3 regions of the Mesorhizobium sp. BR1-1-6 genome follow, and region 1 is predicted to be linked to each of the others. Evidence: predicted binding sites of a transcription regulator. Region 1 holds the regulator's gene; each other region holds the start of a gene.
The links. Region 1 encodes LexA, which represses DNA repair genes until DNA is damaged. Its sites were predicted from a motif close to TGTTCNNNNTGTGTTCNG; they were not measured.

Region 1 (10,397 bases):
TCATTGAGCAGCAGGGCTGCCTTCTCATCGATCGGCAACGGCCGCGCGGCAAACAGGAAGGCAGCGCCATCGACGAGTTCGACCAGCGTCTTGGCGCGCTCCTTCAGGCCCGGCAGCGCTGCCAGCAACTGCGCCCTGTTCTTGTCGTCGAGGCGTGCGGCCATCGCCGGGCCGCCCTCGAGATAGGGCAAGGTGGCAATGAAGATATCGAACAGCTCGGCATCGCCCATGCGGCGCATATGGACGCCGTTCAGCGCCTCCAGCTTGGCGAAATCGAAGCGGGCGGCGCCCTTGTTCACATCGCCGATGTCGAACCATGCGATCATGTCCTGGATCGACATGATCTCGTCGTCGCCGTGGCTCCAGCCGAGCCGAGCCAGGTAGTTGAGCAGCGCTTCGGGCAGGTAGCCCATGGCGCGGTAGGCCTCCACGCCCAGCGCGCCGTGCCGCTTCGACAGCTTGGCGCCGTCGGCGCCGTGGATCAGCGGTATGTGCGACATTGAAGGCACATCCCAGCCCATGGCGTTGTAGATCACGGTCTGGCGGGCGGCATTGGTCAGGTGGTCGTCGCCACGGATGATGTGGGTGACGCCCATGTCGTGATCGTCAACGACGACGGCATGCATGTAGGTCGGATTGCCGTCCGAGCGCAGGATGATGAAGTCGTCCAGATCCTTGTTGGGAAAGCGCACGTCGCCCTGGACACGGTCATGCACCACCGTCTCGCCTTTGGTCGGCGCCTTGATGCGGATCGCGCCCTTGACGCCAGGAGGCGCCTGCGAAGGGTCGCGGTCACGCCAGCTTCCGTCATAGCGCGGCGGCAGGCCCTTGGCCCGCGCCGCGTCGCGCATTGCCTCAAGCTCGGCAGGGGTCTCGTAGCTGTAGTAAGCCTTGCCCATGCGCACCAGCTCCTCGGCCACCTCGCGATGGCGCGGCGCGCGCTCGAACTGCGAGACGGCGTCGCCGTCCCAGGTGAGGCCGAGCCAAGTCAGTCCTTCGAGAATGGCTGCTGTCGCCGCATCGGTGGAGCGCTCGCGGTCGGTGTCCTCGATGCGCAGCAGCATCGTACCGCCGGTGTGCTTGGCGTAGAGCCAGTTGAAGAGCGCCGTACGCGCGCCGCCGATGTGCAGGTAGCCGGTGGGCGAGGGGGCAAAACGGGTGACAACCTTGTCGGACATACAACTCTCGGGAAACGTCTGGAGCGGGGTGCGGATCACACGCACTTTCGCGCGTCGCGCGTTCATGTAGCATAGGGTGTCGAGGGCGCAAGGGGCAGACCCGATGGCTGGAGCGGGCCGGGGCGCGGAGGAAGGCGAGGACGTCGTTGCCGGCGTCAGCGAACGCTCTCTTTTTGCCATGCCCGCGCCCGCCTCATTGCCGCTGGCGTTGCCGCCCCTACAGCAGCCGGGCAAGTCGCCGCCGGCGGATGTTTCCACGCCGCCCGGCATTCCCGCAGCCGGCGCGGCCGAGCGCCTGCGCCGTGAGTTCGGCCGTGCCTCGTGGCCTCGTCTGCGCAACGGCGTGGCCAGAGCGTCCGAGCTCGAACTCGATCGGGGCATAGGCTTCCTGCTCGTCCCGGTGTTCCTGGCGTGCGGATCGATTGCGTATTTTTCGTTGGCGGCGGAGCCGGGCTTTGCCAAGCCTGTCGCGGTCGCGATCCTGATGTCGCTGTGCGCGCTCGTTTCACGCTCATGGCCGAAAACGCATCTGTGCTTCATGGCGGCGCTGTTGTGCGCGCTCGGCATGCTCGCCGGCAAAGTCGAGACGTGGCGAGCGGGAACGCGGATGCTGGGCTCGGAAATCTCCACGCAAATCACCGGCCGCGTCGTTTCGGTCGACCAGATGGAGACCGGGCGCATCCGGCTGACCATCGATGTGACATCGACCGCGCGGCCGAAACTACGCTACGCGCCCGAGCGCGTTCGCCTTTCGGCGCGCAAGGTGCCGGCTGAAGTGACGGCCGGCTCCCTCGTGACCGGCTATGCCAGGCTGTTGCCGCCGACCGGGCCGGTGCGGCCGGACAGCTACGACTTTTCCTTCGACAGCTACTTCGCCGGCATAGGCGCCAGCGGCTTCTTTCTCGGCAACCCCAAAATCGTCTCAGCCGATGACAGGCCGTTGTGGGCCGCCCTCTCAGCCGCCATCGAGAGTGCTCGCGAAAGCATTGCCGACCATATCAGGGGCAGCATCGGCGGCGCCGAGGGCGAGATCGCCGCGGCGCTGATCGTGGGTGTTCGCGCCGGGATTCCCGACGAGATCAATGAAGCGATGCGACGCACCGGCATCTACCACATCATCTCAATTTCCGGGCTGCACATGGCGCTGGTCGCCGGCACCGTCATGGGTCTGCTGCGTGGCGGCTTCGCGCTGTTTCCGAACTTTTCCTCCCGTCGGCCGGTCAAGAAATACGCGGCCGCGGCGGCACTTTTCTCGATCGCCGCCTACCTCGTCATTTCGGGCGTCGTTGTCGCCGCCGAACGCAGCTTCATCATGCTGGCGGTGATGCTGATCGCCGTTCTGTTCGATCGGGCGGCACTCACCATGCGCAATCTGGCTATTTCGGCGATCGCCGTCATCGTGGTGTCGCCGCACGAGGTGGTAGGGCCGAGCTTCCAGATGTCGTTCGCCGCCACCGCGGCCCTGGTCGGCGCCTATGCCGGCTGGTCGGATCGCAAAGCCGACAAAGCGCGGACCCCGCCGCCGCAACGGACCTTGCCTGGCCTGCTGACGCGAAAATTGCTGCTGGCGACAGGTGGGCTGGCGATGACCTCGATTATCGCGGGAAGCGCCACGGCGCTTTTCGCCATCTGGCATTTCCAGCGCGTGTCGCCGCTCAGCCTGTTCGCCAATCTTGCCGTCATGCCGATCGTTTCTGTCGTGATGTTCCTTGCGGTTGCCAGCGCGCTGCTGATGCCGTTCGGGTTCGATGGACCATCCCTTTATCTGATGGGCAAGGGACTGACCGCGATGATCGCCATATCAGGATGGATCTCGCAACGCTCGCCGGTCGACGCGGTCGGGTTGATTTCGCAGCAATCCGTCCTTCTGGTGGCGATCGCCCTGGTCATCGCGACGATGGCCACGACATGGCTGCGGCTGACGGCACTTCCCTTCGCGCTCGCCGGCCTGTTGACCGTCTCGGACACGCGCACGCCGGACGTGCTGATTTCGGAGGATGCCCGCCTGGTGGCGTTGCCGATCGGCGGCGGCGAGCTCGCGATCAACCGGGCGCGCCCGAACGAATTCACCGTCGATAATTGGAAACGCGCGCTGAAGTCCGAAACCATCGTTGCGCCGGAACTGTTCGACAGCGGAGACCGACAGTTCGACATCTTCGATCCCGCGCAACTTCCGGCGGGAGCGCCTTTCTATTGCTTCACGGGCCTGTGCATGGCCCGGCATACCTCGGGGGCGATCATCGCGCAGGTGGAGGATCGCAAGGACGCCTGGAGGGCCTGCTCCTATGCGGATCTGATCGTCATCAACGACCCCGCGGGCTACGATCCCTGCCACAATCCGCTGGTTCTCGTCATCACCAAGCGGCAGCTCGCTCGCAAGGGAAGCGCCGCCGTCTTCTTCGACCGGCAATCGGCGACGGCACCGGCGCTGGTCAGCTTTGCCGTCGACCGGCCATATCGGCCCTGGCATGAACAGCGAAAATTCTCACGCGAAGCAAGGGGATTGCCGCCTTACCGCAAACCCGAAAAGCCCACCGCCGAGCCCGCTCAGTAGCGCCTGATCAGCCCGACCAGCTTGCCTTGCACCTTGACCCTGTCCGGTCCGAAAATACGTGTTTCATAGGCCGGATTGGCAGCCTCGAGCGCAATCGAAGCACCCTTTCGGCGGAAGCGCTTCAGCGTTGCTTCCTCCTCGTCCACCAGGGCCACGATGATCTCGCCAGGACTTGCGGTGTCGGCATTGCGGATGATGACCGTGTCGCCGTCGAAAATGCCGGCCTCGATCATCGAATCGCCCTTGACCTCCAGCGCATAGTGTTCGCCGCCCATGATCATGTCAGGCGGCACTGAAATGGAATGCGTCTGATGCTGGATGGCATCGATCGGCACACCCGCTGCGATGCGACCCATGACCGGGATCGACACCGCTGAAACAGCGTCGTCGTCATTGCCGACAGCGGGCAGACGCGAAGACGTCGCCGGCTTGATCTGCCGGCTAGGGCTGCTGCCCTGTCCGAGGCTGCCCTGGATGACGCTCGGGGAGAACTTCTTTGCCGCGTTAAGACCCGGCGCGATCGAGTCCGGCAGGCGCAGCACCTCCAGCGCGCGCGCCCGGTTGGGCAGGCGGCGAATGAAGCCGCGCTCCTCCAACGCCGTGATCAGCCGATGAATTCCCGACTTGGAGGCGAGGTCCAGCGCTTCCTTCATCTCGTCGAAGGACGGCGGAATGCCGCTTTCCTTCAGCCGTTCATGGATGAACATCAAGAGTTCATGTTGCTTGCGCGTGAGCATGGCGGCCCCCAAAGGCATTGCACGAAGGGTCTGGAACCAGAATCAGAAAACAAACCCAGAACAAACCCTATCTGTTCCAGTTGTGTTCCGCAACCATTTAAAGTTTAATGAATTTGTTAAGGCGACGGAAACGAAATGCCCTCCCGCAGCCAGCATCCTGCCAGCGCGGTCCGTCGTCAATGCGCTCCCGGGCCCTTTGAAACTATTTTGGTTAATGGCCTGTGGCCCGACCGGTCTCCACTCTTGGCACAAGCCTGCAAGCTGGGTGACCGGCAGGTGCGGGGTGCGTTTGGGCGGATTAGAAACCCCTGCGGCTCGTGAACGAAACGAAACCAAAATGCCAACTTCCGCCGGAAAACGGCCAGACACCACCACTGGTCGCGACGGGCTGCGTTCGTTCGTTCGCTTGACGAAACCGTATAATAATGTACGGTTTTCGAAGAGGAACACCAATGACCACGCCGAAGCAGGCCGCGCGACGCGAACGGATAGAGGAGGCCGCCTATGCGGTGCTCCGGGAAACCGGCTACAAGAGCGCCTCCCTGCTTGCTATCGCCAAGCGGGCATCGGCCTCGAACGAAACCCTCTACAACTGGTACGGCAACAAGCAGACCCTGTTTCGATCCTTGATCGAAGCCAATGCGGGAGAGGCAAGGAAGCTGCTGGAGGACGCCCTTCACCGGGCGCGCGATCCGCTCGAAACCCTGAACTTGCTCGGGCCAGTCCTGCTGACCCTCGTGACGGGCGACAAGGCGGTGGCGCTCAATCGCGCCGCGGCCGGCGACGTCAACGATACAGGCACGCTTGGCCAATCGATCGCGCAATTCGGCCGCAATACCATAATGCCGCTTGTTGGCGACCTGCTTCGAACCGCAAGTCGGGCCGGCCTGATCGCCTGTGACGATCCTGCCGAAGCCGCCGACATCTACATCAGTCTTTTGATCGGCGATCTCCAGGTTCGCCGGATCGTTGGGGTGCTCGAGGAACTGCCTCGGGCGGAAATCGAGCAAAGATCGAACCGGGCGTTCACCCTGTTCTTGAGCCTCTATGCGGCCAGCCCTTGCCCGGGCGGCAAAACAGCCGGCCCGTTTCCAGGGCGCTCTTCTCACCGAGGAACATCGCGACCATGAGCAAAATTCCCGATCTCGCAGCGATCAAGGCAATGGACACCGCGGATCCGCTGCGTGCCATGCGTGACCGCTTCACCTTGCCCCAGGGGGTGATCTATCTAGACGGCAATTCGCTGGGCGCCGCTTCGCCCGCCGTGTTCGGCGAGCTGCAGAAGGCCGCCACGCAGGAGTGGGCGCAGGATCTCATCCGCGCCTGGAACACCGCCGGCTGGTTCGACATGCCGGTCGAACTCGGCGACCAACTCGGGCGCCTGATCGGGGCCGCCGCCGGCCAGACGGTGGTCTGCGATACCACCTCGATCAACATCTACAAGGTGCTGCATGCGGCACTCGGGATGCGGCCGGACAGGTCAGTCATCGTCGCCGAGGGGGACAGCTTTCCGACCGATCTCTATATGGCCGAAGGCGTTGCCTCGACGCGGCCGGGCACGGTGCTGCGGCTCGAGGGTGTCGATGCGCCGACCATAGAAGAACTGATCGACGAGCGGGTCGCGGTCATCCTGGTCAACCACGTCAACTACAAATCCGGGCAGTTGCGCGACATGGCCGCGCTGACGCGGACGGCACATGATGCCGGCGCGCTGATCGTCTGGGATCTCTGCCATACCGCCGGCGCCTTGCCCGTCGAGCTCGACCGTTCGAATGCCGATTTCGCCGTTGGCTGCACCTACAAATATCTCAATGGCGGCCCGGGTGCCCCGGCCTTCATCTACGCGGCCGAGCGCCACCATGGCGATGTCCGCCAGCCGCTCAGCGGCTGGTGGGGCCATGCGCGGCCATTCGCCTTCGAACAGGGTTTTGCTGCCGGCACAGGCATCCGCCGGTTTCTCTGCGGCACGCAGCCTGTGCTGTCGATGCGCGCGCTCAAAGGGGCGCTCGATGTCTGGAACGACGTCGACATGGCAGAGGTGCGCAGGAAGAGCATGGCGTTGACCGATCTGTTCATCCAACTGGTCGAGGCAAAATGCGGCGCCTACGGCCTCGAACTCGAAAGCCCGCGCGATGGCAATGAGCGCGGCAGCCAGGTTTCGTTCCTCCACCCGCATGGCTATCAGGTGATGCGGGCCTTGATCGAGCGCGGCGTGATCGGCGATTTCCGCGCGCCATCCACGATTCGCTTCGGCTTTACGCCGCTTTATGTCGGCTATGTCGATGTCTGGCAGGCTGTCGAGGTGCTGGAAGACATTTTGCGCACGGACGCGTGGCAGGAGGCGCGTTTCGCCGTCAAGGCGGCGGTGACTTAAGAGCCTGTCGCTCAGAAAAGCGCAGTGGGTTCGGGATAACGATATGCAGTCGGCAAAGCTACGTCAGAGCCGGGTGCGGACCTTCCACAGCTCCGGGAACAACTCCACCTCCAGCATCTTCTTCAGGTAGGACGCGCCCGATGTGCCGCCGGTGCCGCGCTTCATACCGATGATGCGCTCGACCGTGGTGACGTGGTTGAAGCGCCAACGGCGGAAATAATCCTCGAAATCGACCAGCTTCTCGGCGAGTTCGTAGAACATCCAGTAGCGCTGCGGGTCGCGGTAGATGATCTGCCAGGCGACAAGGACCTCTTCGTTCTCGGTCCGCGTTTCGCGCCAGTCCGTACGCCTTGCGTCGGCACCGATGTCGAAGCCGTTACGGGCGAGCAGCAGCAGCGCCTCGTCGTAGAGCGACGGTTGCGCCAGGATCGCCTCCAGTTTCTCGCTGAGGTCCGGCCGGTGCTTGTGCGGTCCGAGCATTGCGAGATTGCGGTTGCCGGCCATGAACTCGATGGCACGGTACTGCCACGACTGGAAGCCCGAGGACTGGCCAAGCGCGTCGCGGAACTCGGTGTATTCGCTGGGCGTCATCGTGCGCAGCACGTCCCAGGCATTGTTGAGCTGCTCGAAGATGCGGGCGACGCGCGAAAGCATCTTGAAGCTCGGTTCGAGACGGTCGGCGCGGATGGAGCGGATTGCGGCGCCGATTTCGTGCAGCGCGAGCTTCATCCAGAGTTCCGATGTCTGGTGCTGGATGATGAACAGCATCTCGTCATGGGCTGACGAAAGCGGCTCCTGCGCCTCGAGCACCTTTTCCAGATGCAGATAGTCGCTGTAGGACATGCGCTCCTTGAACGACATTTCCGCGCCCTCGGCGGACGGGTCGTAGGGCTTGCTCAATTGATCTTCTCCGCGCGCAGCCGGAAGCGCTGGATCTTGCCGGTCTGCGTCTTGGGCAAAGCGGCGATGAATTTTACCGAGCGCGGATATTTGTAGGGCGCGATCGTGGCCTTGACGTGATCCTGCAGACGCTTGACGGTCATTGCGTCTGGCGCCACGCCTTTCACGAGCACCACATGAGCCTCGACGATCTGGCCGCGCTCGGCATCCTCGGCGCCGACCACCGCGCATTCGGCGACATCGGCATGCGCCAGCAGCGCCGCTTCGACCTCTGGGCCGGCGATGTTGTAGCCGGCACTGACGATCATGTCGTCGGAGCGCGCTGCGAAGTGGAAAAAACCGTCCTCGTCCTGCCAGAACGTGTCGCCGGTGAGGTTCCACCCGTCGCGGACATAGTCGCTCTGCCTGGCATCGGCCATGTAGCGGCAGCCGGTCGGTCCCCGCACCGCGAGCCTGCCCGCGGTGCCGCGCGGCACTTCGCGCATTTCGTCGTCGACGACGCGCGCCTGATAGCCGCCAACGGCCTTGCCGGTGGAGGCAGGCTTCATGTCATCGAAGCGGTTGGAGATGAAAATATGCAGCATTTCCGTGGCGCCGATGCCGTCAAGGATCGGCTTTCCGGTTTTCTCAGTCCATTCCTCGAAGACCGGCGCGGGCAAGGTCTCGCCGGCCGAAACGGCGACGCGCAGCGACGATAAATCGGCCCCTTCGTCCATGGCCTTGAGCATTGCGCGATAGGCGGTGGGCGCGGTGAAGGAGATCGTCGCTTTGTAGGTTTCGATGATGTGGACCATGTTGGGCGGCGTTGCCTGTTCCAGCAGCGTCGCCGCGGCGCCGAAACGCAGCGGGAAGATGGCGAGCCCGCCAAGGCCAAAGGTGAAGGCCAGGGGCGGCGAGCCGACGAAGATGTCGTCAGGCGTCACCTGCAGGATCTCGCGGGCGTAGGCGTCGGCGATGATCAGGAGGTCGCGGTGAAAATGCATCGTCGCCTTCGGCACGCCTGTCGTGCCTGAGGTGAAGCCGAGCAGGGCGACGTCGTCACGCCCGGTCTGCACCGCGGTAAACGTGACGGGCTTGTCGAGGGCGGCGCGATCGAGTTCGGCGTCGTGGTTGGCGGTGCCGTCGAAGCCGATGACCTGCTTGAGGAACGCGCTGTCCTTGGCGCAGGCGGTCATCTCGTCCATCAGCCTGGTGTCGCACAGCGCTGTGGTGATTTCGGCCTTGTCGACGATCTTGGCGAGTTCGCCGGCGCGCAGCATCGGCATCGTGTTGACCACGACGGCGCCGACCTTGGTGGCGGCCAGCCAGCAGGCCACCATTGCGGGGTTGTTGGCCGAGCGGATCAGCACCCGGTTGCCTGGCTTGACGCCGTAATTCTCGACCAGCGCATGCGCCAGCCTGTTCGTCCAGTCGGATAATTCCTTGTAGGTGCGGCGGCGGCCGTTGCCGATCAGCGCGGTGTGGTCGCCCAACCCTTTCTCGACCAGCCTGTCGGTCAGTTCGACGCCGGCATTGAGCCGTTCGGGATAGTCGAAGCCGTCGAGCAGGAAGTCCGGCCATTGATCCGGCGGCGGCAGGTTATCGCGCGTGAACGTGTCGATATGCGCTGATGGCCCAATCATTTTCGGCTGCCCCTGTCTGCCTCACGCCCATCGCTGAACAAAGCACAGGATCGCACCAGTCGAAATTTGTTTCAAGCCTAAAATGTTTTGCCTTGGAGCATTGACGTTGCCGCTGTCGATGGCCATTGCTAGCGGCTGAAACGATGCCGTCCGGGGGAGGGTGCCGATGCTCGAACATCGCATTGCCGATTGGGACAATGCCTACGCCAACGGCGCCAACATCGCCGGCAGCGATCGCTGGCCGGCCGCATGGGTCGAACCGGCGCAGGCATTTCGCGATGCGCTTGCGGCAAAGGGCAGGGCTCAGCTCGACATCGCCTATGGCGACAGGCCGCGCAACCGGCTCGATCTCTTCCTTCCCGCCGGGGCACCCAAGGGGCTCGTCGTGTTCATCCATGGCGGCTACTGGCTGGAGTCCGACAAGGATAGCTGGTCGCATCTCGCCAAGGGCTCGGTTGACAGCGGCTTTGCCGTGGCGATGCCGTCCTATACGCTCTGCCCCGCCATACGCATCGCCGGCATCTCCCACGAGATCGGCGCGGCGATCGGCAAGGCGGCGGCGATGGTCGGGGGACCGCTTATGCTGACCGGGCATTCGGCCGGCGGCCATCTCGCCAGCCGCATGGCGACGACATCAACGCCCCTGGCGGCCGGCGTGGCAAGGCGCGTACGCCACGTCGTTTCGATTTCGGGCCTGCATGACCTCCGTCCGCTTATGCGCACCGGCATGAACGCGGCGCTGAAAATCGATGAAGCCGAGGCGCTGACGGAAAGCCCGGCGCTGCTGCGGCCCATGGATGGCGCTCGCGTCACGTGCTGGGCCGGAGGCGGCGAGCGGTCCGAGTTCTTGCGCCAGAACGCCTTGCTGGCCAATATCTGGACAGGGCTTGGTGCCGTCACGAGCGCGGTGGTCGAGCCGGACCGACATCATTACGACATTGTCGAAGGCCTGGCTGATCCGGTCCATCCGCTGACACGAACTTTGCTTGCGGAGTAGAAAAACGGCGAAACTTCACCTCAGCATTATAACGC
Region 2 (10,397 bases), on a different contig from region 1:
GCGAGATCAACGACGGCATGTCGGCGCTGGTCTGCGCCCAGCTTCTGTCGCTGGAATCGGATAATCCCGACAAGGAGATCTCGCTTTACATCAACTCGCCTGGCGGCGTGGTGACCAGCGGCTTCGCCATCTACGACACCATGCAATATGTCAGCTGTCCGGTGTCGACGGTGTGCATGGGCTTTGCCGCCTCGATGGCTTCGTTCCTGCTGATGGCTGGCACGCCGGGACGGCGCATCGCGCTGCCCAACGCCAGCCTCGTCCTGCACCAGCCGCTGGGCGGCTTCCAGGGTCAGGCATCGGACATCCAGCGTCACGCCGAAGGCATTCTGCGCACCAAGCGGCAGATGACCGAGCTCTATGCGCGCCATTGCGGCCGCACCTATGAAGAGGTCGAGCGCACGCTCGACCGGGACTATTTCATGACCGCCGAGGAAGCGAAGGCATGGGGTCTCGTCGATCATGTCTACGACACCCGCAAAAAGGCGGCGTGACCGGCACAAGCACGATGAATTGCGACGGCCCCGCCGTCCGGCGATTTGATGACCGCCGGTCTGGCCACCTCGGCGGGGCGGCGCTATAACCGGCCGATGATCGACAGCCGCTTATTCCAACCTTGGCGTCTTGCCGTCACTATTTTCGCCGGTGCGCTCATGCTGGCCGGCGGCGCCTTTGCCAACGACAGCCAGAAAGGCAGCCTGCCCGGTGTGGCCGGCGATTATCGCATCGCCAAGCCGGCCCCGCAGCCCGAACCCGATGACGCCTTCCCCGCCAACGGCAACGGCCGGTTCAAGATCGGCGATACCGATGTCAGGATTTCCGGCAGCATCACGGTCGATGTCGGCGCCGGCGGGATCAAACCGCCGCGGTAGCTGACATGTCGGGGCCGTCATTACCTCCGCGTTCCCCCAAAAGAGCAGCCCCGCCGTGCTTTTAGCAAACGGACGGGGCTTTTCTGGATCTATAATCCAATCTTTCGCCGGGAATGTTTTACCGGCTTTCGATTTCGGATGCTTCGCGGCGTTCAGCCGACGATCCGACCAGTAGTCTCTGATTTTGGTGCATCCGGCAGGGTCACGCCGGAAGGCGCTCGCGTCTCCCTGGCATTCATGCCTGCCGCGGCTCCAGTCACTGCTGGAGCCTCAAGGGACTGTCCGGTGGCGTCATGCTCCACTCCTGTGTCCATTGCGACAATCGTCGTCAGAAGCACTGATCGCAATAGTCCGCGGCGTCTCGCAGGCCGCCTTTGGGCGACGAGGCCATCGAAAGACAGCCGGCTTCATTGACGTGTGGAGTCTGCTCCCCTCAGCCGGGGACGTCAACCGCTCGATGTCCGATCGGAAAAAATGTGATCGAGCGACATATCCCCTGATGGGAACCACGCCGCCTGCTCCACCGCTTTTGTCAGGAGCGTGTTCGGTCTTTGTTCTTTCCGCTTGCCCGTCCGCCCGAAAGACGGTTAAACGACTTGGTCGAGAATTGTGGCGTCTCTCGACGCGGCGGCAAAAATACCTACATAGGGGACGGCCGGGGAAAACCCGCCGATCCCACAAATTCCAGATCTGAGGCGGCGACCGGCAATGGCCGACCATAAATATCTTTCCATTCGCGGGGCGCGCGAACACAATCTGAAGAATGTCGATCTCGACCTGCCGCGTGACAGCCTGATCGTCATGACGGGCCTGTCGGGCTCCGGCAAATCGTCGCTTGCCTTCGACACCATCTATGCCGAAGGCCAGCGCCGCTATGTCGAGAGCCTGTCCGCCTATGCGCGGCAATTCCTCGAAATGATGCAGAAGCCGGATGTCGACCAGATCGACGGCCTTTCGCCGGCCATCTCCATCGAGCAGAAGACCACTTCGAAGAACCCGCGCTCGACGGTCGGCACCGTCACCGAGATATACGACTACATGCGGCTTCTGTTCGCGCGTGTCGGCGTACCCTATTCGCCCGCCACCGGACTGCCGATCGAGAGCCAGACGGTGTCGCAGATGGTCGATCGCGTGCTGGCGGTCGAGGAAGGCACGCGCCTGTTCATCCTGGCGCCGATCGTGCGCGGCCGCAAAGGCGAGTACCGCAAGGAATTGCTCGAGCTGCAGAAAAAGGGATTTCAGCGCGTCAAGGTCGACGGCGTCTTCTATGAGATCGCTGATGTGCCGCCACTCGACAAGAAATACAAGCACGACATCGACGTGGTCGTGGACCGCATCGTCGTGCGTGGCGACCTCGCAACGCGCCTTGCCGATTCCATGGAGACCGCGCTGAAGCTCGCGGAGGGGCTGGCGGTGGCGGAGTTCGCCGATAAGCCGCTCGATGCCAGTCAGACGGGCGAGGATTCGGTCAACAAGTCGAAGAACGAGACGCATGAGCGCATCCTGTTCTCGGAAAAATTCGCCTGTCCGGTCTCCGGCTTCACCATTCCCGAGATCGAGCCCAGGCTGTTCTCGTTCAACAACCCGTTCGGCGCCTGCCCGACCTGCGACGGGCTGGGCAGCCAGCGCGCCATCGATCCCAATCTGGTCGTCCCCGACGAGAACGTCTCGCTGCGCGACGGCGCCGTCAGCCCATGGGCGAAATCGACTTCACCCTACTACGTGCAGACGCTGGAGGCTCTCGGCAAGGCTTACGGCTTCAAGCTCGGCGACAAGTTCAAGGATTTGACCGGGGAAGCCCAGGAAGCCATCCTGCGCGGCACAGGCGAGCGCGAGATCACCTTCCAGTATGATGACGGCCTGCGCTCCTACAAAACGACCAAGACCTTCGAGGGCGTCATCCCCAACCTCGAGCGGCGCTGGAAAGAGACCGAATCCGCCTGGATGCGCGAGGAAATCGAGCGCTTCATGTCGGCCACCCCCTGCCCGGCCTGTCGTGGCTACAGGCTGAAGCCGGAAGCGCTGGCGGTGAAGATCGCCGGCAAGCACATCGGCGAAGTGACCGAACAGTCGATCCGCAAGGCCGACCAGTGGTTCACCGACCTGCCGGCGCAGCTCAACGACAAGCAGAACGAGATCGCCGTGCGCGTGCTCAAGGAAATCCGCGAGCGGCTGCGCTTCCTCAACGACGTCGGCCTCGATTATCTCACTTTGTCGCGCAATTCCGGCACGCTGTCGGGCGGCGAGAGCCAGCGCATCCGGCTGGCATCGCAGATCGGCTCCGGCCTCACCGGCGTGCTCTACGTGCTGGACGAACCGTCGATCGGCCTGCACCAGCGCGATAATGCGCGCCTGCTCGACACGCTGAAGCACCTGCGCGACATCGGTAACACGGTCATCGTGGTCGAGCATGACGAGGACGCCATCCTGCATGCCGACTACGTCGTCGACATCGGCCCGGCCGCCGGCATCCATGGCGGCGAAATCATTGCCCAGGGCACGCCTCAGCAGGTGATGGCCAACCCGAATTCGATCACCGGCAAATACCTTTCGGGCGAGCTCGAAGTGGCGACACCTGCGGTTCGCCGCGAGGCGAAGAAGAACCGCCGCCTGAAAGTCGTCGGCGCACGCGGCAACAATCTGAAGAACGTCACCGCCGAAATTCCGCTCGGCACCTTCACCGCCGTCACAGGCGTATCGGGCGGCGGCAAATCGACCTTCCTGATCGAAACGCTGTTCAAGGCGGCCTCGCGCCGCATCATGGGCTCGCGCGAGCATCCGGCCGAGCACGACCGCATCGAGGGCCTGGAGTTCCTCGACAAGGTCATCGACATCGACCAGTCGCCGATCGGACGGACCCCGCGCTCCAACCCCGCCACCTATACCGGCGCCTTCACGCCGATCCGCGACTGGTTCGCGGGCCTGCCGGAAGCCAAGGCGCGCGGCTACCAACCGGGCCGCTTCTCCTTCAACGTCAAGGGCGGCCGCTGCGAGGCCTGCCAGGGCGACGGCGTCATCAAGATCGAGATGCACTTCCTGCCCGACGTCTACGTCACCTGCGACGTCTGCCACGGCAAGCGCTATAACAGAGAGACGCTCGACGTGCTGTTCAAGGGCAAGTCGATCGCCGACGTGCTCGACATGACAGTCGAGGAAGGCGTTGATTTCTTCGCCGCGGTGCCCGGTGTGCGCGACAAGCTCGACACGCTGAAGCAGGTCGGCCTCGGCTACATCCATATCGGCCAGCAGGCAACCACGTTGTCGGGCGGCGAGGCGCAGCGGATAAAACTCGCCAAGGAGCTGTCGCGCAAGGCGACCGGCAAGACGCTCTACATTCTCGACGAGCCGACAACCGGCCTGCACTTCCACGATGTCGCCAAGCTGCTGGAAGTGCTGCACGAACTGGTCGACCAGGGAAACACGGTGGTGGTCATCGAGCACAATCTCGAAGTGATCAAGACCGCCGACTGGGTGCTCGACCTCGGCCCCGAGGGTGGCGATGGCGGCGGCGAGCTGGTCGCCTCCGGCACGCCGGAAGCGATCGTGCGCGAAAAACGCAGCTACACCGGCCAATTCCTCAAGGAATTGCTGGAGCGACGCCCCGGAGGCAAGCGCGAAGCGGCGGAGTGATAGCGGGCTGGCGTTGGGAATCCTCGAAATGAAGATCAGGAAAGCCCTCGCCCCGGATGTCACCGCCGTCATGACTCTGACCACGGATGCCTACGCGTCCTACACCGCGCTGTTGGGCGGGCCGCCGATCCCGGTCACGGAAGACTATGCACCGCGCATCGCGCGCGGCGAGGTCTGGCTGCTGGAGAGCGGCGATGACCTGGCCGGGCTGATCGTCCAGGAGCGGCACGAAGACCACGCGATGATCTTCTCCGTCGCGGTGGCGCCAGGATTTCAGGGCAAGGGCTTCGGCATCGCATTGTTGAAACATGCGGATCAGCAGGCGCGTCTGTGGGGCGTGCCGGAGGTGCGTCTCTACACCAATGCGAAAATGGAGCGCAACATCGCGCTCTATTTGGCCTACGGCTATCGCGAAACGAGTCGTCGGCCCAATCCCTACCGGCCAGGATGGGTGCTCGTCGACATGGCCAAGCCGGTCGACGAGGTCACGGCGGCCTGATTTTTCTGAACGCGGCCAGATTTCTGAAACGGGAGGACGACAATGAGCAAATCGGGAACAATCCGCGCCGGCATGGGCGGCTGGACCTTCGAGCCGTGGGACACGTCCTTCTACCCGGAAAAACTCCCCAAGGCCAAGCAGTTGCAATACGCCAGCCGGCAGGTACCGAGCATCGAGGTCAACGGCACCTACTATTCCAGCTTCAAGGAACCGACCTTCGTCAAATGGGCCAATGAGGCCCCCGACGGTTTCGTCTACTCGCTGAAGGGCAACCGCTTCGTCACCAACCGCCGCGTGCTGGGCGAAGCCGGTGAATCGATGATGCGTTTCCTTGGCTCCGGCGTCGCCGCGCTCGGCGATAAGCTTGGGCCGATCCTTTGGCAGTTCGCGCCGACAAAGAAATTCGATCCCGACGATTTCGAGGCTTTTCTGAAGTTGTTGCCGGGAAGCCAAGACGGTGTCGCGTTGCGCCACGCGCTTGAAGTTCGCAACGACAGTTTCATCGTGCCGGAATTCCCGGCGCTCGCGCGCAAATACAAGGCGGCCATCGTCTATGCCGATCACGCAAAATATCCTGATATCGCCGATATCACCGGCGATTTCATCTATGCGCGGCTGCAGACCGGCTCGGATGACAATCCCGACTGCTACACGCCAAAAGGCCTCGATGAATGGGCGGCGCGGGCCAAGGTCTGGGCGGAAGGCAAGCAGCCGGCCGATTTGCGGCGCGCCGACCCTGCTACCGACGCGCCGGTGCAACCGCGCGACGTGTTCGTCTACTTCATCACCGAGGGCAAGGTGCGCGCGCCCTTCGGCGCCATGGCGCTGATGAAGCGAGTGACAGAAACCAGCTAAGCGGCAAGCCTCTGCGGCTATTTCCATTTGCATGAATTGCCGGCGTCAACAGCCTCTGTCGGAACCTCAAGGCGTCATCGTCGTTTTGCCTTGGTGGCGGGTTCCCGCGCGGGAAAACCAGCAGAAAAGCGAGGAAGGATGGCTGTCATCCTTATCGGTGCGTTTCTCATCGTCGCCGGCGTTGTGTATATGGCGGGCGCAGCTCTCAGGCGTGGACGGCTCAGCGATCCGGCACCTGCAGCTTCGGATCGACGGATGCCAAATCTCGCAAGGCAGGCCCCGACGCTTGAGCCACGCCGGCGCGGCCTCGGTTTCCTAGGCGTGTCACAGAATTGGCCGGGTCTGCTGATGATGGCGGTCGGTGCGGTTCTGCTCCTGTCGGCGGTAGTCCTCTAACGCCGTGCAAGCTTGGCTTTTTCGCCGCGATCGTAACCTTATCGACACTTCCTTGCGTCATGACTCCAGCAACGTCAGGCTGCAGGGTCGTCGCGGGCAAGGAACGAGGGGCATGTCGCTCGACTACAACTCACTTCTGCTGGCGGTCGGTTTCTCCGCTGCCTGCCTGAGCCTGACGCTGTTCGGCACATGGCTCACCGCCCGCACCGACAAGTTCCTGCTCACCTGGGCGCTCAGCGCCTTGCTGGTGGTGGGCGAGGTCTTCACCTATGACGCCTATATCGACGCGCCCAGGCGCGGCCTCGGCATCGCCACCTTCACCTTGCTGCTGGTCGGCTTCTCCATGATGCTGGGCGCCGCCTACCAATTCAGAAGCGGCGGCTCGCCGGTCTCCAGGATTTTAATCGGCAGCGGCATTTCGCTGGCGGTGGCGCTGCCGCCCATGGCTCTCGGCTATGACGGGCTCGGCTTCATGTTCGAGAACCTGTTCGCGGCCCTGCTCCTGTTCGCAACCGCCGCCGAATACTGGAAGGGCCGCGCCGAGGCCCCAGCGCTTACCATCGGCGCCGCCGCACTCTATTCGGCGACCGCCATGTCCTTCCTGCTCTGCGCGACGGTTTTGGCATGGGACGGCAAGCTGATCCTGAGCCATGCGCCAAGGAACTGGGCCGAGGATCTCAGCCTCATCGTCGTCATCGCCAGCATGACCGGCATCGGCGCCTTGTCGCTGGCCCTCAACCAGGGGCGTCTGGCGGGGCATCACCGCCGCAACGCGCTGACGGATCAGCTGACCGGCCTGCTCAACCGCCGCGCGCTGTTCGACCTCTTTGGCGATTCTCCCGTCGGCGCCTTTACCGCCGTGGTCGTGTTCGACCTCGATAGCTTCAAGGCCATCAACGACCAGTTCGGCCACGCGACGGGCGATGAGGTGCTGAAAGTGTTCGCCAAGGAGCTTGCCGGCAACCTTCGCCCGACCGATGTCGCCGCGCGCATGGGGGGCGAGGAGTTCGCGGTGGTGCTGAAGCGGACTTTGCCCGAAACAGTGGAAAACACGGCCGAGGCGATACGAACCTCGTTCGCCGCGCGCCGCATCGACACCGAGAACGGTCCCCTGACGTGCACCGTCAGCGCCGGCTTTGCTTTCGGCACCAAAGAGGGCCTGAGCTTCGACAAGGTGCTCAGCGCCGCCGACAAGGCGCTCTATGCCGCCAAGCGCGGCGGCCGCAACCGCGTCACCGCCTCTCCATTCCGGCGCGCTAGCTGACCAAGCGCATCAATGCCGTGCCCATCATTGTTGAATGGCCGAATGCGGCTTTTACGCCGCCATGACAATTTCATTGAAGGCATCGAGGTCGACATAGAAGACCTTGGTGATCTCCTCGATCAGCTCGTCGTGGTCATAGCCCTGGGACTTCAGAATGTTGATGGCTGTGATGATGTCGACGCGCTCTGTGAGCCGCCGCTTCTGGTAGTCCTCGACGTAACGTTCCATGGCTGCCCCTTGGCCTGTATGCCCAAACGCGTTGAACGACAGAGATCGCAGGGAGGATGCTAGGAACGCATGCTTGCGCGGAACTTGCCCGTCGCCCACCTCGATCTGCGACAAACCAGACTGATACGGAAGCGGCCGACTCACAAAGCCATCAGAAGACTAGCATGTAGTATTGAGCGTGCCAGCGGGTGTTGAAGAAAGATTGAGCAAACTTTCATCAGGAGATGGATTTACACCGTCAGGAACTTCCTGACATCCGCCCGGTCGAGATCTTCCGCAGGACCAGTATGGACGATCTGGCCGCGGTCCATGATGTTGACCTCGTCGGCGAGTTCGCGGCAGAAGTCGAGATATTGCTCCACGAGAAGAACCGCAATGCCGACCTGGTCGCGCAAATAGCGGATGGCGCGGCCGATGTCCTTGATAACGGACGGCTGGATACCTTCCGTCGGCTCATCGAGCACCAGAAGCTTGGGCCGCATCACCAGCGCCCTGCCGATGGCGAGCTGCTGCTGCTGGCCGCCGGAGAGATCGCCGCCGCGGCGGCCAAGCATCTGCTTGAGCACCGGAAACAATTCGAAGACATGCGCCGGCACGTTGCGGTCGGCCCGTTTCAGGGGCGAGAATCCCGATTCAAGGTTTTCCCGCACGCTGAGCAGCGGAAAGATCTCCCTGCCCTGCGGCACGAATGCGATGCCCGACCGGGCGCGGTCATACGCCGCGCTCCGGTCGAGCGCCTTCCCCTCGAAGGCAACGCTTCCGCTCGTCAGCCTGTGGTGGCCGACGATCGATCTCATCAAACTGGTCTTGCCGACGCCATTGCGGCCGAGCACGCAAGTGATCTTGCCGGCGCCCGCCCTCAGCGACACGCCGCGCAGCGCCTGGGCGGCGCCGTAGTGGAGCGTGGCATCGGAAATTTCGAGCATGTCAGCGCCTTCTCCAGAACCGAAGGAAGGCAAGATCGAAGCGATGGAATTGCACCCGCCAAACCATGCTCATCTCCCCAGATAGACTTCGACGACGCGTTCATCGGCAGATACGAAATCGAGCGTGCCTTCTGAAAGCACCGAGCCCTCATGCAGGCAGGTGACCTTGACGCCGAGCTCGCGCACGAAATGCATGTCATGCTCGACGACGATCACTGAATGGTCGCGGGCGATCTCCTTGAGCAGGCGCGCGGTTTCCTCGGTTTCGGCGTCGGTCATGCCGGCGACCGGCTCGTCGACCAGCAGCAGCTTCGGGTCCTGCGCCAGGAGCATGCCGATCTCCAGCCACTGCTTCTGCCCATGGCTGAGATTGGCGGCGAGCTCGTCGCGTTTGTCGCCGAGCCGGATGGTCCCGAGGATGTCATCGATCCGCCGCGTCTCGGCGGGCGAGCGTCGATGGAACAGCGCCGGGAAGATCGAGCGCGGCCCCTTCAGCGCCAGCATCAAATTTTCCTCGATCGTATGGCTTTCGAAAACCGTCGGCTTCTGGAATTTGCGGCCGATGCCCATCATGGCGATCTCGGCCTCGTCATGCCTGGTGAGATCGACCTGGCCGTCGAAGAACACCTCGCCCTCGTCGGGCCGTGTCTTGCCGGTCACGATGTCCATCATCGTGGTCTTGCCGGCGCCGTTGGGGCCGATGATGGCGCGCATCTCGCCCTTGTCGAGCACCAGCGACAGATTGTTGATGGCGCGAAAGCCGTCGAAGGAAACCGAGACGCCGTCGAGATAGAGAATGGTGTTCGACTTCGACATCGCTCGTTACTCCGCCGGCTGTGGTTCGAGGCTGGACGAGGACCATTCGCCGGGTGTTCTGGCCGCCGCCTGCACGACTTTGGACGGCGCGATTTCACCATCGGCGCCGGCCTCCTCGGCCAACGATGCCGCGCGCAGTGCCTTGGCGTTGCCGCGCCAGCTATCCCACATGCCGATGATGCCTTTCGGCAAGAGCAGCGTCACGGCGACGAACACGCCGCCGAGTGCGAACAGCCACAGTTCAGGCAGCACGCCGGTGAACCAGGATTTTCCGGCGTTGACCAGCAGCGCACCGATGATCGGCCCGATGATGGTGCCGCGCCCGCCGACCGCGGCCCAGATCACCACCTCGATCGAATTGGAGGGTTCGAATTCGCCCGGATTGATGATGCCGACCTGCGGCACGTAAAGCGCGCCCGCGACGCCGGCCATGACAGCTGAAACCGTGAAGGCGAACAACTTCACATTCTCAGCCCGCCAGCCGAGGAAGCGGGTGCGGCTTTCGGCATCGCGCACCGCCATCAGCAGCTTGCCGTATTTGGAGCCGACGATCGCCCAGGTGACGAAGACGCCGAGCGCAAGCATCACCGCGCTGGCCGCGAACAGCGCCGAGCGGGTCACGTCGGCCTGGACGTTGAAGCCCAGAATGTCCTTGAAATCGGTCAGGCCGTTGTTGCCGCCGAAGCCCATGTCGTTGCGGAAGAAGGCGAGCAGCAGCGCATAGGTCATCGCCTGTGTGATGATCGAGAGATAGACGCCTGTGACGCGGCTGCGGAAGGCGAACCAGCCGAAGACGAAGGCGAGCAGGCCGGGCACCGCGAGCACCATGAGGCCGGCGAACCAGAAATGGTCGAAGCCGGTCCAGAACCAGGGCAGCTCCTTGTAGTTCAGGAATACCATGAAATCAGGCA
Region 3 (10,397 bases), on a different contig from region 1:
CGTAGAAACGAGGGCTCGGGGAACAGCGATCGGGCACCGGGAGCGGCGGCTTTCGCCTTTCGCGACAGGTTGAATGTGTGAGTGAATAACCTTCAACGGGATGTGGGTGCTTCGATAGGGTAGTGCTTATCCTCATAAGCGTCGATCAAGGTCGCGAGAACATCAAACCGGTAATCGCCAAGAGAGCCGATTTCCGGCTCGTTCTCGAAATATTGGATGATTTCGGCAATCGCCCGATCGTAATCGGCCTCGGTCTTAAGGGGTCGAATGTTTTCCATCACACCTTCTCCGGATCAATCTTGTCATATCCTTTGTGTGTCCCGACGAATACGCTCGCGTCCACCTCTCAATTGGCAGGAAACGGGTGGCGACGCGGGTCGTCTGCGGCTTCAATGCCGGCCATGTTCATCACCCTTGCCAAGGATCTCAAACCCGCGCCGCTGCCGGTCGCCGACGATCCGCGCTGGACGCAAGTCGTGGCGCGCGACAAATCGGCCGATGGCAGCTTCTGGTATTCGGTGGCGACGACCGGCGTCTATTGCCGGCCCTCCTGCCCGTCGCGGCGCGCCAACCCGAAGAACGTGCAGCTCCACGACACGCTGGACGAGGCCAGGGCAACCGGCTTTCGCGCCTGCCGGCGCTGCAATCCCGACGGACCTTCGCTCGAGGCCGGCAACGCCGCGATGGTGGCCGAGGCCTGCCGCAGGATCGAACAGAGCGAGGAAGAACCGTCGCTCGGTGAACTGGCCGCCGCCGCCGGCCGCAGCGCCGGCTATTTCCACCGCACCTTCAAGGCCGTTACCGGCCTGACGCCGAAGGACTACGCGGCCGCCCGGCGCGCCGAAAGGGTGCGCCGGGGCCTGGAAGACGGCGCCAGCGTGACAGCGGCGATCTACGATGCCGGCTTCAATTCGAGCGGACGCTTCTATGAGAAGTCGGCCGGCATGCTCGGCATGACGCCGACGCGCTACCGCGCCGGCGGCGCCAGCGAGGAGATCCGCTTCGCCGTCGGCGAATGCTCGCTCGGCGCCATCCTTGTCGCATCGAGCAGGAAGGGCGTCGCCGCGATCCTGCTCGGCGACGACCCGGACGCGCTGGTGCGCGACCTGCAGGACCGTTTCCCCAAGGCGCGCCTGATCGGCGCCGACCGCGATTGTGAGGCGCTCGTCGCCCGCGTCGTCGGTTTCGTCGAGGCTCCAAGACTTGGTCTCGACCTGCCGCTCGACCTGCGCGGCACCGCGTTCCGGCAGCGCGTCTGGCAGGCCCTGCGGGACATCCCGGCCGGCCGCACCGTCTCCTATGCCGAGATAGCAGGGCGCATCGGCGCGCCGAAGGCGACCCGCGCCGTTGCCGGCGCCTGCGCCGCCAACGCGCTCGCGGTCGCCATTCCCTGCCACCGCGTGATCCGCAAGGACGGCGCCCTGTCCGGCTACGCCTGGGGCGCGGAGCGCAAGCGCGCGCTGCTCGGCCGCGAGGCCTGAGGAGGAGCGGCAATGGGCGCGATGGCAAGGTCTTCCACCACCGATGCGGACATTGGGATCCCCCATCGCGGCGCCGTCAGACGCGCCAAAGATGCGCGGTCGCTGGTGATGGCTGCGCTCGGGGAGCTTGTCGAGAGCGGCAAGGCCGAGTGGAGCCGTGGCGCGACCGGCGAGATCGAACTGCGGCTGTTATCAGGCGAGGTTTTTTTGCTTGGCGAGGTTGCTGTCATTCGTATCGCATAAATCAGCGCTCTACGGCGCCCCCCTCTGTCCTGCCGGACATCTCCCCCACTTTGGGGGGAGACTGGCTGTCACAACCGCCTTCGCCAATCTACGACGTTGCAGGAATGAGTGGGCGCCGAAATTGCCAATCTCCCCCCTCGTGGGGGAGATGTCCGGCAGGACAGAGGGGGGCGCCGTAGGGTACTTACCTCCGCACCGTTCCGGAAATTGAATTTGAAAGCAAGCATCGGAGTGAGGAACGGAAGGCACGCGGCTAGGGTTCAGGCACACAGAAGGAGTGAAGCAATGAACCTCATGCAAACCCACACGCCGGCGACAGCCTCCGGCGCCGACACCATCACCTACGCCATCGCCCAATCCGCGATCGGCAAAATCCTCGCCGCGCGCGGTTCCCTCGGCGTCTGCGCCATCCTGATCGACTCCGACGCCGAGGCGCTGGCGCAGGATCTCGCCAGCCGCTTCCCCGGCAGGATGCTGGTCGAGGACGAGACCGCCTTGCATGACGATCTTGCGGCGATAACGCGTTTCATCGAAACGCCCGCCGCCGGCCTGGACCTGCCGCTCGACATCAGCCACGGCACGCCGTTCCAGCAAAAAGTTTGGGGCGAGCTTCGCAGCATCCGCCGCGGCGCAACCATCACCTACGCCGCCCTTGCCCAGCGTCTCGGCCAATCGAACGGCGCCCGCGCCGTGGCGACGGCCTGCGCCGCCAACGCGATCGCGCTCGGCATTCCCTGCCACCGCGTCGTCCGCGCCGACGGCACGCCCTCCGGCTACCGCTGGGGCACTGAGCGCAAGCACGCTTTGCTCGACAAAGAGGCCGCGATATGAACGCCCATGCCAAGGTTGCGGCATCGGTGGTGAAAGCCGCCGAGGAACGGGTTGCCGCTTACGACTGGCCGGCCCTCGCCGCCGAACTCGACGGCTTCGGTTGTGCCGTGATGGAAAAGCTGCTCACGCCGCAGGAGTGTCGGCAACTCGCCGGGCTCTATCCGCATGAAGAACATTTCCGCAGCCATATCCACATGGCCAGGCACGGCTTCGGCAAGGGCGAATACCGCTATTTCCGCTACCCCTTGCCGGACCTGATCGGCGGGCTGCGCACGGCGCTCTATCCCAGGCTCGCCGAGGTCGCCAACCGGTGGAACGAGCGCATGGGCATCGCCACGCGCTATCCCGAAACGCATGCCGCCTTTCTCAAGCAGTGCCACGCCGCCGGCCAGGTCAGGCCGACGCCACTTCTGCTGCAATATGTGCCCGGCGACTTCAACTGCCTGCACCAGGACCTCTATGGCGACCTCGCTTTTCCGGTGCAGGTGGCGGTTCTGCTTTCAGAACCCGGCGAGGATTTCACCGGCGGCGAGTTCGCCCTGACCGAACAGCGGCCGCGCATGCAGAGCCGGGTGGAAGTGGTGCCCTTGCGCCAGGGCGATGCCGTCTCCTTCGCCGTCCACAATCGGCCGGTGCAGGGCACCAAGGGCAATTACCGCGTCAATCTGCGCCACGGCGTCAGCCGCCTGCGCTCGGGCATGCGGCACACGGTGGGCATCATTTTTCATGATGCGAAGTGAATTGGTGAGGCCAAGGTGTTGACCAAGAGTACATCGAGGCGCGTGTTCCCTTCGCCCCTGGGGCTAAGGCAGAACCGCGCTTGGTGCTGCATCGCCGACTGCCATGCCCAAGCTCAACGGCAGGCATGATATCAGTGCAATGCCTTTCGATTAGCCGGCCGGCGCGTAGCGGCTCACCACCATGCCGCTCGCATAGGATTTCGAGCCGAGCAGCCGCAGCCTGCCGAACCAGCCTTGGTCGAAGATGCGGCGGCCGGCGCCCAGCACGGCCGGGTTGATGAACAGCTGGAACTCGTCGACCAGCCTGGCCGCGATCAGCGCCGAGGCGAAGCCGGCGCCGCCGAACACCGCGATGTCGCCGCCCTCACCCGCCTTCAGCAAGTCGACCTCCCGCGGCAGGTCGCCGCTGACCACTGTCGTGCGCTCCCATCGCGAGGCCTTGAGCCTGTCGCTCGGCACCACCTTCCTCGCCTCGACGATGCGCTGGGCGAAAGCATAGAACGGGTCGCGCGGATATCTCTTCGCCGCATTGCCCCAATGGGTGAGGTAGCCTTCCTCGGCCATCTTGCGGCTCAAGAGGATGGTATCGATGCCGGCGAAGACGGCGTTGAAGTCCCGCTTCAGCTCCTCGTCCCAGGCGCTGTCGTCGCCCCATTCCCAGAGCTGCCAGCGATGATCCCCGGCGGCGCCGACAAAACCGTCGACCGACATCTGCATCTGGAGGATCAGCTTTTTCATCATGGTTCTCCCAGTCAAGGGCCGAGCGGCTCGTTTTACCCGTCCGGCCGGCACGGTTGCCGATGGTTTACATTTGGAACTATTGACCTGGGATGAAAACGATGTCAATAGTAAAGCGATTTAAAAATGGAACCATACACATGTCGACACGGGACCGGTCTGGCTGCCCCATCAACCTGTCGCTCGAACTGCTCGGCGACCGCTGGACGCTGCTCATCATCCGCGACCTGGTCTTCGCCGGAAAAAAGCACTTTCGCGAATTCCTGCAATCCGATGAGGGCATTTCCTCGCGTACGCTGGCCGAGCGCCTCCAGACATTGCAGGACGAAGGCATCCTCACCCGCAGCGGTGATCCCACGCATGGGCTGAAGGCGATCTATCGCCTGACCGAGGCCGGCATCGACCTTTTGCCCGTGCTGGCCACGCTCGGCGCCTGGGGCAGCAAGCACCGCAAGGCCGACGATGATCTGGCAAGGATCGCCGATAAGCTCGCTGCCGACGGCGAGCCGGCGCTGGAGCGCCTCAAGCAGGCGCTGCGGGCGGAGCATCTCGGTTGATGGATGTCGCCAAGGCGGCCTCGGGGACAACGACCCGCACAGGCAACGCGCGTTAGAACGTGCGTCACGGCCCTCTGTTCGGAATAGCGCAAAAACAAGCAATTGGAACGGTTGCGTGATGCATTGCAGCACGCCGGCGACGAGCTATGGCGTGCGCAATATGTCGGCGCCCGCCTGCTCATCGAACAGCACGGCGCAGCCGCACTGCAGCGCGACTTCACTCAGCGCATTCGCGACCGTTTCGTCGGCCGAGACGAAATCGCCGGTCAGCACCCGCAATTCCTCCACGGCCTTGGCCATCGAAACCAGCCGCCCCGCGGCGCGGTCGGTCGAGCAGGCGTTGACGACGCAAACCAGATCGATCATTTCAAAGTTGCCCATGCCAGCCTCCGCACGCGGCGCCCTTCGGCCGTCAACGCGATTGTGAGCGACAATGTTCCGGCGGATCGCGACCTCGCTTGACAGCGAGCAATGTTTGTTCTCTTTATGTTCCATACTCTACAACGTCGCGAGGAACCGGGGATGGAGCCCACCATCCTGCATGCCGATCTCGACGCTTTCTACGCCTCGGTCGAGCAGCTTCTCGACCCGTCGCTGCGCGGCAAGCCGATCGCGGTCGGCGGCGGCGTCGTGCTCGCCGCCTCCTACGAAGCCCGCGCGTTCGGCGTGCGCGGGGGCATGCCGGGGCGCAAGGCGCGCGAGCTCTGCCCGCAGTTGATTTTCGTCGGCGGAAATTTCCGCGACTACCAGCGGCTCGGCGACGCCGCGATGAAGGTGCTCGACGATTTCACGCCGCTGGTCGAGCGCATCTCCATCGACGAGGCCTTCGCCGATGTCGCCGGTTGCACGCATCTGTTCGGCCAGCCGCGGGAGATCGCCTCGACCATTCGCCGCCGCGTGCGAAGCGAACTCGGCCTGCCGATCTCGATCGGCGTGGCGCGCACCAAGCACCTGGCCAAGATCGCCTCGCAGGTGGCCAAGCCCGATGGGCTGGTGGTGGTCGAGCCCGGCACCGAGATCGCCTTCCTGCATGACCTGCCGGTCTCCCTGATGTGGGGCGTCGGCCCGGCGACCAGCGCGCGGCTGGCCGAGATCGGCGTCCAGACAATCGGCGAACTGGCCAGGACGCACAGCGGCGCGCTGGCGCGGCTGCTCGGCCCTGCCGCCGGCGAAAAGCTTGCCGCCTTGTCGTGGAACCGCGATCCGCGCAAATTGGAAACACGTCGCCGCGCCCATTCGGCCGGTGCCCAGTCGGCGCTTGGCCGCAAGCCGGCACTGGAATGCGTCTACATACCCGTCCTGCTGCATCTGGCCGACCGGGTCGCCAGCCGGCTGCGCGCCAAGGCGCGCCCCGGCCGCACGGTGACGGTGCGCGTGCGCTTCGCCGACCTCAGCGCCGTCACCCGCTCGATCACGCTCGACCAGCCGATCTCGGCGACGGTGATGCTGGCCGAGATCGCGACAGACCTGGTGCGGGGCGTGCTTGCCGATCATCCGCATGACAGGACGATTTCGCTGCTGGCGATCTCGGTCTCGCATCTGGAGGAAAGTGCCGAATTGCAGCTCGAACTGCCGCTCGGCCTCGCCGACGAAAAGCGCCGCCCCGGCACCAGGAAGGGCCTCGCACGCTTCGGCGCCGACCGCGCCATCGACAAGATCCGCGAGCGTTTCGGCAAACAGGCCGTCGGCTACGGCACCGTGGCGCTGGAGGCGGCCCGCTCGGTGCCCGACGAGTTCAGGGAATTGGCGCAGAAGGAATTGTAAGCGGGAATGGCTGTCTGCGCTTCCCGAATGGCGCACACCAGTTGGCTTCAGAGCCGCATCGTGCCGAAGACCCGATCCCAGAACAGCGACGTCACGCCGAAATTGACGTTTTCGTCGACATGATGATGCAGCGCGTGGCGGCGCTTCAGCGTGTAGAGATAGCTCGGATGAGTGGGATGCCAGTGATGGATCACATGGTGGATGCTGACGTACCATAGGTAGCCCAGCATCAGCCCGCAGCTCGCCGCGCTGGCGACCGCGAAATCCGAGACCATCCATACGGGAAAGAACGCGACAAGCGCATGCACGCCGAGGCTGAGCCAGGTCGGCGTGCCCACCGGACTGCGCTCCTCGACATGATGGCGGGCGTGCAGATCCCTGATCCAGGGAATGTGGTGAAGGACGAAGCGGTGCATGACGTATTCGATCAGCGTCCACAGACACAGGCACGCCAGCGCCGTCGCCAGCCAGCCTGGCGCGCTCTCTTCGCCGGCCTCGATAAGCCCGGCCACAGCCAGCAGGGCGATCGCCAGGGGGTAAACCACGAAGTCGCTGTAGTATCCAATGAGACCGAGTTCCATCGGAGCAAGCCTTCAACGCCGAAGAAGCGACAGATTGCCGAATGCGCGGGCGGGGAGCAACGCGGATGCGCCTGACATAGCGTCGCAATCACCTCGCGCAAGGTCGGCGGCAACGATTTGGAAGCAGTCAACCGGCTGCTGCCCTCGAAACCAGCCTCGCAACGAGCTGAAAAATGGCGGAACTCAGCGCGGCCCGAATGGACGGCCAACTCTTGATCGCCATCAACCGCGCGGCACCGTCGACGTGGCCGCGATGGCGTACTTCACATTGGATGGCACACCCTCACCCAAACCTCGCCGCCGTCCACGCCCCATCAGCCGCGTTCGACTCCACCGCCGCGGCGACGAACTTCACGCCGCGCGCGCCGTCGACCACATCGGGCACCTGCGCCGCCCGGGCCGCATCGACAGCAGCGCCCGAACGATGCGCGCGGATGATGTCGGCGGCGTCGCGGTAGAAATTGGCGAAGGCCTCGATATAGCCTTCGGGATGGGCGGCCGGCATGCGTGACACGCGCCGGCTTTGCTCGGTCGAGCCATGGCCGCCGCGCACGAGCGTGCGGGTTTCCTCGCCATATCTGGAGAAGCGCAGTTCCTCGGGCCGCGTGCCCGACCATTCAAGCCCCGCCTTGTCGCCATAGATGCGCACGGAGAGATCATTATAGTGGCCGGGCGACGTCTGGCTGGCCAGGATCGTGCCGCGTGCCCCGCCCGCCCAGCGCACCAGCACATGCGCGTTATCATCGAGCCGCCGTCCCGGCACGGCGGTGAACAGGTCGGCCGACACCGTCTCGGCCTCGCGGCCGCTGATGAAACTCGCCAGATTGAAGGCATGCACGCCGATATCGGCCAGCACCGCCGACTGGCCGGCGCGCGCCGGGTCGGTGCGCCATTCCGCCTGTTTCTGGCCGTCGGCATCGATCGGCCTGGTCAGCCAGTCCTGGATATAGGCGCCGTGCACGGAGACGATGCGGCCGAGTTCGCCCGCCGCCACCATCTCGCGCGCCTGGCGCACCATGGCGTAGCCGGTGTTGTTGAGGGTCACGACGAAGCGGCGATTTTTCTCCCGCGTCAGCGCCACCAGGGCTTGCGCCTCGCCCAGCGTCGTCGACAGCGGCTTGTCGCAGATCACATCGATGCCGGCTTCCAGAAAGGCTGTCGCGACCGGCGCGTGCAGGTGGTTGGGCGTGACGATGACGACCGCCTCGATGCCGTCCGGGCGCGCCGCCTCCGCCTTTGCCATCATGCGGTAATCGGCATAGCTGCGCTCCGGCGCGATGCCGATCTCGGCGGCCGAGGCGGCGGCGTTCCCGGGGTCGGACGACAGCGCGCCGGCCACCAGCGCGATCTGGTCGTCGAGCCGCATGGCGAGGCGATGCACCGCGCCGATGAAGGCGCCCTGCCCGCCTCCCACCATGCCGACGCGCAAACGCTTGCCCGCCGATCCGTCCGATGTCGCATAGACCATGTTTGTCTCCTCCGATTTAAGGATGTTAAGCCAGCACCCACCGTCGAGTTCTGTAGCGCCCCCCTCTGTCCTGCCGGACATCTCCCCCACAGGTGGGGAGATTGGCAGCGTCGACCGCGACGCCTTTCATGCAACGCTGGCAATTTGGCGAAAGCCGGCGTGACATCCGATCCCCCCCCTTGTGGGGGAGATGTCCGGCAGGACAGAGGGGGGCGCCATAGGGTGCTATGTTGAATGCATCGAACTTCTTCGCTGCAGAACAGCTACCACCCTCGAACAGGATTTCCAATTTTCATATTGTAAAACGATCGTATCGCGCTAGCCTGAAATCATGAGCGGGGCGCGCAAATCATCCGGACGGTCCAGCGCCGACGAGGCGACGACCCGCAAGCGCGGGCGCTCGCTGGCGGCGCTCGGCTATATCAAGCCGCAGACTTACGAGGAGCTGCGCGCGGTGCTGTCGTCGGGCACGGTCCATTTTCCCAAGCGGCTGCGCCAGGTCGCGATCTTCCTGTGGCAGCATCCGAGCGACGTCGCGCTCGGCACCATCGCACAGGTCGCCGCGCAGGCAGGGGTGCAGCCTTCGACGCTGGTGCGCTTCGCCCAGATCTTCGGCTATGCCGGCTTTTCCGATTTCCAGGGCCTGTTCAAGGACCATGTCAAGGCGTCCTGGCCGGAAGGGCGCGGCCAGGAACGCACGCCGCGCGTATCCAATGCCGACCTGCATTTCCTGCGCGGCATGGTCGGCGCCTCGCAGGCCTCGCTCGGCCGCATCGAAACCGGCTTCGATATCGAGAGCTTCGAGAAAATGGTGGCGTTGCTTTCGGCCGCCGAGCTGATCTACGTCATCGGCTCCAAGCGCGCCTTTCCCGTCACCAGCTATCTCTCGCTGACCTTGTCGCAGCAAGGCGTGCGCAATGTGCTGGTCGACAATGTCGGTTCCACCGCGCTCGACCAGGTCGGCTGCATCGGCAGACGCGACGCGGTGCTGGCGGTCTCCTTCAGTCCCTACAATTCGATCACGCCCGACCTCGTCGCGGTCGCCCACGAGCGGCGCGCGCGGATCGTCACCATCACCGACAGCACTTTTTCTCCGCTGGTCAAGTTCTCGGACACCTGGCTGGAAGTTGTGGAACAGGACTTCGCAGGCTTCCGCTCGCTGGCGGCGTCGCTCGCCGTCGGCATGGCTTTGGTCCATGGCGTCGTGGCCCAACGGGCAGAATGATTGCGCGGTTGACTAACGGGAACTGACATTCCATATCTTCAGAAATAGAAACTTTGTTCCGGGAGGAGGAATGGAGCTTCAGCTCGACGGCAAGATGGTGCTGGTCACCGGCGCGACGCAAGGCATCGGCCGGGCAGTCGCCGAAACCTTGGCGCGTGCCGGCGCCGGCGGCCTGCTGGTCACCGGCCGCGACGGGACGCGCGGCGAGGCCGTTGCTGCGGAGCTCTCGCAAGCGGGCACGCCGGCACACTTCATCGCCGCCGAGCTTTCCGACCCGGCAGCCCCTGCCCTCCTGGCGCAAGCCTGCATCGACCGCTTCGGCCGTATCGACGGTCTCGTCAATGCCGCCGGCCTGACCGACCGGGCCTCCTTCCTCGATGCGACCCCCGACGACTGGGCCTCGCTGTTCGCCGTCAATGCCCGCGCCCCTTTCTTCCTCATGCAGGCGGCGATTGCCGACATGCGGAAGCGGGGCCAGGGCGGCGCGATCGTCAACATCCTGTCGATCAATGCCCATTGCGGCTCGCCCGAGCTCGCCGTCTATTCCGCCACCAAGGGCGCGCTGGCGACGCTGACCAGGAACGCAGCCAACGCCCACCGCTTCGACCGCATCCGCGTCAACGGCATCAATGTCGGCTGGACCGATACGCCCGCCGAGCGCGTCATGCAGGCCGAGACGCTCGGCCACGGCGCCGGCTGGCTCGATGCCGCCAACGCCGCGCAGCCCTTCGGCCGGCTGTTCTCGGCGGAGGACGTGGCCAGGCTCGCC

Region 2: the regulator LexA is predicted to act here: its motif matches at 1,414-1,431, upstream of uvrA (excinuclease ABC subunit UvrA).
Region 3: the regulator LexA is predicted to act here: its motif matches at 5,067-5,084, upstream of dinB (DNA polymerase IV).

Annotation. Positions count from the first base shown of each region.
Region 1 is NZ_JAIUHZ010000010.1:73,479-83,875, forward strand. It holds gene gltX (glutamate--tRNA ligase) at 1-1,178, opposite strand, end outside; gene LB545_RS19670 (ComEC/Rec2 family competence protein) at 1,282-3,732, shown strand; gene lexA (transcriptional repressor LexA) at 3,726-4,469, opposite strand; gene LB545_RS19680 (TetR/AcrR family transcriptional regulator) at 4,922-5,599, shown strand; gene kynU (kynureninase) at 5,596-6,843, shown strand; gene kynA (tryptophan 2,3-dioxygenase) at 6,907-7,743, opposite strand; gene LB545_RS19695 (AMP-binding protein) at 7,740-9,365, opposite strand; gene LB545_RS19700 (alpha/beta hydrolase) at 9,532-10,362, shown strand; gene glp (gephyrin-like molybdotransferase Glp) at 10,378-10,397, opposite strand, start outside.
Region 2 is NZ_JAIUHZ010000015.1:103,670-114,066, reverse strand. It holds gene LB545_RS23360 (ATP-dependent Clp protease proteolytic subunit) at 1-494, shown strand, start outside; gene LB545_RS23355 (hypothetical protein) at 591-872, shown strand; gene uvrA (excinuclease ABC subunit UvrA) at 1,581-4,502, shown strand; gene LB545_RS23345 (GNAT family N-acetyltransferase) at 4,531-5,001, shown strand; gene LB545_RS23340 (DUF72 domain-containing protein) at 5,044-5,856, shown strand; gene LB545_RS23330 (GGDEF domain-containing protein) at 6,365-7,516, shown strand; gene LB545_RS23325 (hypothetical protein) at 7,568-7,744, opposite strand; gene urtE (urea ABC transporter ATP-binding subunit UrtE) at 7,975-8,670, opposite strand; gene urtD (urea ABC transporter ATP-binding protein UrtD) at 8,740-9,486, opposite strand; gene urtC (urea ABC transporter permease subunit UrtC) at 9,493-10,397, opposite strand, start outside.
Region 3 is NZ_JAIUHZ010000020.1:53,944-64,340, forward strand. It holds gene LB545_RS26025 (winged helix-turn-helix transcriptional regulator) at 1-5, shown strand, start outside; gene LB545_RS26030 (transcriptional regulator) at 93-278, opposite strand; gene ada (bifunctional DNA-binding transcriptional regulator/O6-methylguanine-DNA methyltransferase Ada) at 402-1,481, shown strand; gene LB545_RS26040 (hypothetical protein) at 1,494-1,724, shown strand; gene LB545_RS26045 (methylated-DNA--[protein]-cysteine S-methyltransferase) at 2,010-2,555, shown strand; gene LB545_RS26050 (2OG-Fe(II) oxygenase) at 2,552-3,295, shown strand; gene LB545_RS26055 (dihydrofolate reductase family protein) at 3,446-4,033, opposite strand; gene LB545_RS26060 (winged helix-turn-helix transcriptional regulator) at 4,174-4,590, shown strand; gene LB545_RS26065 (hypothetical protein) at 4,735-4,971, opposite strand; gene dinB (DNA polymerase IV) at 5,113-6,354, shown strand; gene LB545_RS26075 (sterol desaturase family protein) at 6,402-6,935, opposite strand; gene LB545_RS26080 (Gfo/Idh/MocA family protein) at 7,219-8,403, opposite strand; gene LB545_RS26085 (MurR/RpiR family transcriptional regulator) at 8,735-9,628, shown strand; gene LB545_RS26090 (SDR family oxidoreductase) at 9,699-10,397, shown strand, end outside.